DNA from 2 places in the Micromonospora sp. WMMD734 genome. Region 2 is predicted to be linked to the other one. Evidence: riboswitches for the same ligand, from Rfam matches in the RefSeq annotation. Region 2 holds a riboswitch; the other holds the start of a gene.
The links. A riboswitch is a leader RNA that binds a small molecule or an ion and turns the genes downstream of it on or off. The one in region 2 is predicted to bind cobalamin.

Region 1 (2,192 bases), 1.5 Mb from region 2:
GTGCGGCGTCGCCCCGGGCGTCTCCCACCACTGGCGCAGCGCCCCGGGCTCGCGCGCCCCGACGTCGGCCAGGCTGCGCCCGGCCCAGCCGGCGTAGTCGCAGTCGGCCAGCGCGGCCTCGACGGTGGGCCGTAACCCCAGGGCGTACGCGGTCTGCACCGGTGCGGTCGCCGGGCTGGTCAGACAGGTGTCCACGGTGCCCAGTGGCCCGGTCCGGCCGTGACCGGCCAGGGCGAGGGCGGCCTGTCGACCGCCCTCGTCCAGGTCGTCGTCGCCCGCGCCGAACACCGCCCGCCGCAGCGCGCCGGTGTGGGCGTGGGCGACCAGCCGCAGGCTGGTCGAGGTCACGGGCGGGCCGGCGTGCCCTGACCGGTCAGCGGCGCACGGGCCCGGTCGCCGGGGCGCGGCCCTGCGGTGCGTCGGCTCATCAGGGCGCTGAACAACAGACCGAGGGCGGTCCACAGCACCACCTGGGTGCCGAGCGAGGCCAGCCGGAAGTTCCACAGCAGGGCTGCCGGGAAGTCCTCCGGGACCTCCTGGAACGACGGCAGGACGACGTACCCGACGCCGGCGACCAGGACGAACCCGCCGAGGGCCGCGCCGCACCGTTGCCAGGGCGGCGCGTCGGCGCGGACCGACCGGTAGCCCAGGGTGCCCGCCCAGACGGCCACCAGGCCGAGCACCACCAACGCCAGGTAGGCGGCGGTGCGCTGGTCGATGGTGTCGGGGTTGCCCACCGCCGGGGGATTGGCCGGGTACTTCCCGAACGGCACGAGCACTACGCCGAGCAGGGCACCGCCCGCCAGCAGCAACGCCGTCCGGCCGTCGTCGGCGGCCGGGAACCGTCGGCGCAGCAGCACGTACGCGGTCGCGAGCAGGCCACCCATCGCCGTCCCGAACAGGCCGGTGGCCAGGAACAGGCCGAACCGCTGCCCGTCCCGGCCGACCAGGTCCTCGGCGTGGTGGTCGTCGGCCACCGGCCCGGTGTGGGTGGCGGCCTCCTCGATCGCGATGGCCGCGTCGATGCGCGGCTCACCGGCGAGGTAGCCGAAACCGCCCGCGAGTAGACCGGCGACGAGGCCGGCGAGGAGCCCGCGGAGCAGGACGGTGACGAAGGTGGGTGGGTTGTGGGCAGCGGTCAGTGGCACGGGACACCGAGCAGGTGCCGGCCGTCGTGCATCAGTTCGTGCAGGAACATGCCGCTGCGCGAGACCGCCCCCTGGTCGAACGCGACCAGGTAGGTGAGCAGCAGGAGTACGCCGACGACGGCCAGGGCCGTCCACCACAGACGGGTGGACCCGACGGGGTGCACCAGCGGCTGGGCAGGAGTGGGACTCGACATGGGATTCGAACCTTCCCGGGGATGACGCGTCCCCATCGCAAGGCTGCGGACGACCGAGCGTCCTGGCTCACGGACCCGTCGACGACGGAACCGCTCACAGTGGCGCGACCGCGCCGGATTCCCACCGGCTTACCTCGCGACGCCGCAGATAGTGGGTCGACCGTAACGGCGCGACCCCCGACCGGTCAATCGTCGCCCGGGGAATGTGACGTGCCGGCCGGGGGCGGCACGTCATCCGCCGGCCGGTGCGGGGCGGCGTCGCGGCGACGTCGGGCCGCCACGCCCAGGGCGACGTCGACGACGAGGAAGGCGAGCAGGCTCAGCCCGAGCAGGGGCAAGGCCCAGCCGATCGCCGCCACCACCGGTACGCCGACGGGCACCGCCCACCACGGCAGGCCCCGCACACCACCCCGGGGTGGCGGAGTGCCGGTGCGGGCCCGGCGGTCCGCCCGGGTGGGCCGGCGCTGCCACCACATCCGGTAGCCCCAGACGACGACGCAGAGCAGCCCGAGGGCCAGCGCGGCGAGCAGGATCTGGTTGACCGGGCCGAGGAGCACCCCCATGTGGGCCTGGATGCCGAGTCCACTGAGCTGGGCCAGCAGCGGCCAGTCGGCGAAGTCGCTGCGGGCGGTGACCGTCCCCGTCGTGGGGTCGACGGCGACCCGGTCCTTGGCCACCGGCCAGGTGTTGTCGACCTGGGTGACCGTCCAGGCCGAGCCCGGCTCGCCGGGGGCGATCTCGACCGGGCCGGCCAGCCCGGCCGTCCGGGCGGCGGTCAGCACCCGGTCGAAGGCGGCCGACTCGACCACCCCGCCGGCCCCGGCGGCACCGTGGTGGCCGCCACCGGGGT
Region 2 (2,192 bases):
TGCTGGCCGGGCAGGTGGCGACGAGGGTCGGCCCGGCGGTCGTGAAGGTGCCGACGCTGCCGGAGTACCAGGTGATGCTCCAGGTCGTCGTGCCGGTGCTGCTGCCGTCGCAGTAGAACTGCGACGCGCCGGACTCGCAGAAGGGCGCCGGGGCGGCGGCGAGGGCCGGCGTGGCCCCGGCGGCCACGAGGCCCAGGGCGGCAAGCGCGGATGTGGCCAGGGCCGTGACGGTGGTACGCATGGAACTCCTCCCAACGTAGCCAGGCAACGACTGAGCGCGACGTCAGCCTAACCGTTGCATCGACGTACCCGAATTAGCTGTTCGGTCAGTCGGTCGCCCGGTGCAGCCAGCGGTCGTGGTGCACCGCCTCGGCGAGCGGCCGGCGTCGCCGCCACCCGTGCCGCTCCAGGTCGGGCACGGCCTCCAGATGGGTGACCGGCCCGACGCACAGCCAGGCCACCGGCCGGATGCCGGCCGGCACACCCAGCAGGTCGGCCAGGAACGACTCCCGGTAGAAGGAGACCCACCCCACGCCCAACCCCTCGGCGGTCGCGGCGAGCCAGAGGTTCTGGATGGCCAGGCAGACCGAGTAGAGGCCGGCGTCGGCGATGGCGTGCCGCCCGAGCACCGCCGGGCCCCCGCGCTGCGGGTCGTAGGTGACGACGATCGAGAGCGTCGACTCCAGCACCCCGTCGATCTTGATGCGCGCGAACCGTTCGGCCGCTGCACCGTCCAGAGTGGCGGCGAACGTGGCCCGCTCGGCCTGCACGTGCCGGTAGAACCGACGACGGACGGCAGGGTCCCGCACCAGGACGAAGTCCCACGGCTGCGAGTGGCCGACGCTGGGCGCGGCGTGCGCGGCGTCGAGGATCCGGTGCAGGGTGTCGGCCGGCACCGGATCCCCGGTGAACTCGGCCCGGACGTCCCGGCGGCGGTGGATGGCGTCGTAGAGTTCCACAGGCAGGCTCCCGCTGCGCTCGGCCCACCCCCGACGGGTGGGCGCTCGACGCGAGGCCGGTCTTCGGACTCCCGGATCAACGCCGACCCGTCCGCCTTCCCAGCCGTACGGCCAGTGGCTGCGCTCCTCGCGCCTGGACGGTCGCTCCCCGGTCACCGCGGCGGGCCCGTGCCGGATTCACACCGGCTTCCCGATTCTCCCCGCAGTTGCGGGGCACCTCGCACGATCATGCCGCCGCCGATGCTATCGGTGGATCACGTACGGGTGGCGGTGGTGCGGCCACGGTTCCCGGTCGGGTAGTGCCTGCGCAGGTCGGAGGTCGTCATCCGGTCGAGCATCCGGTCGGGAAGGACGCGGGAGGCCCGGATGAGGAGGGCAGCCGTCGCGCCGATGGTGTAGCGGGTGCGGGGCCTGCGGTCGGTCACCGCCGCGGCGATCCTCTTCGCGGCGACGGCGGAGGTCACCCCGGCCCTGGTGAACGCCGCCACGTGGGAGGGGATCGCCTGCATCAGGGCACCGTAGCGCTCGTTCTGCTCCGGGGTCATCGTCTCGTCGAGACGGCCGAGGGCGGCGAGGCCGACGCGGGACATCTCGGTTTTGACGCCGCCCGGTTCGACCACCACCACCCGCACGCCGTACGGGGCCAGCTCGTTGCGCAGCGCGTCGCTCATCGCCTCCATGGCGAACTTGCTGGCGGCGTACGGACCGTAGCCGGCCATGGAGACCCTGCCGTTGAGGGAGCTGATGTTGACGACGCGCCCCTTGCCGCGCAGCAGCACGGGGAGCAGGGCCTGGGTGACCGCGACGTGACCGAAGAGGTTCACCTCGAAGATGCGCCGCCACTCGTGCAGCGGCACCACCTCGACCGGGCCGGCACCGGGGACGCCGGCGTTGTTGACCAGCGCCCGCAGCGGCAGCGGATCCCGCCCGACGCGTGCGGCGAGCGCAGCGACGTGGTCGGGGTCGGTGATGTCGAGGATCACCGGCTCGATGCGGTCGGTCCGCAGGGGCGTGGCGTCGCCCTCGCGCCGCACGCCGGCGAGGACGTGGAAACCACGCCGGGCCAGTTCCCGCGCGGTGGCCGCACCCATGCCGGTCGACGCGCCGGTCACGACCACGAGTTCCCGACTTTCAGTTGACGTTGTCATCTCTCAAGTCTGCACCAATCAGATGACAACGTCAACCGAGTGAAGTGACTTAGTCATCACCGGCGGACTAGCATCGTCCGCGTGA

Region 1: linked by a shared signal. The riboswitch ahead of ACN267_RS10360 (CbtB domain-containing protein) and the one ahead of bluB (5,6-dimethylbenzimidazole synthase) in region 2 are both predicted to bind cobalamin.

The regions. Positions count from the first base shown of each region.
Region 1 is NZ_JBMHMK010000001.1:2,459,703-2,461,894, reverse strand. Features, by position in the region: gene ACN267_RS10370 (histidine phosphatase family protein) at 1-348, opposite strand, end outside; gene ACN267_RS10365 (CbtA family protein) at 345-1,148, opposite strand; gene ACN267_RS10360 (CbtB domain-containing protein) at 1,139-1,342, opposite strand; cobalamin riboswitch at 1,377-1,518, opposite strand; gene ACN267_RS10355 (PepSY-associated TM helix domain-containing protein) at 1,528-2,192, opposite strand, start outside.
Region 2 is NZ_JBMHMK010000001.1:963,035-965,226, reverse strand. Features, by position in the region: gene ACN267_RS04260 (hypothetical protein) at 1-241, opposite strand, end outside; gene bluB (5,6-dimethylbenzimidazole synthase) at 327-959, opposite strand; cobalamin riboswitch at 997-1,190, opposite strand; gene ACN267_RS04250 (SDR family oxidoreductase) at 1,214-2,107, opposite strand; gene ACN267_RS04245 (TetR/AcrR family transcriptional regulator) at 2,189-2,192, shown strand, end outside.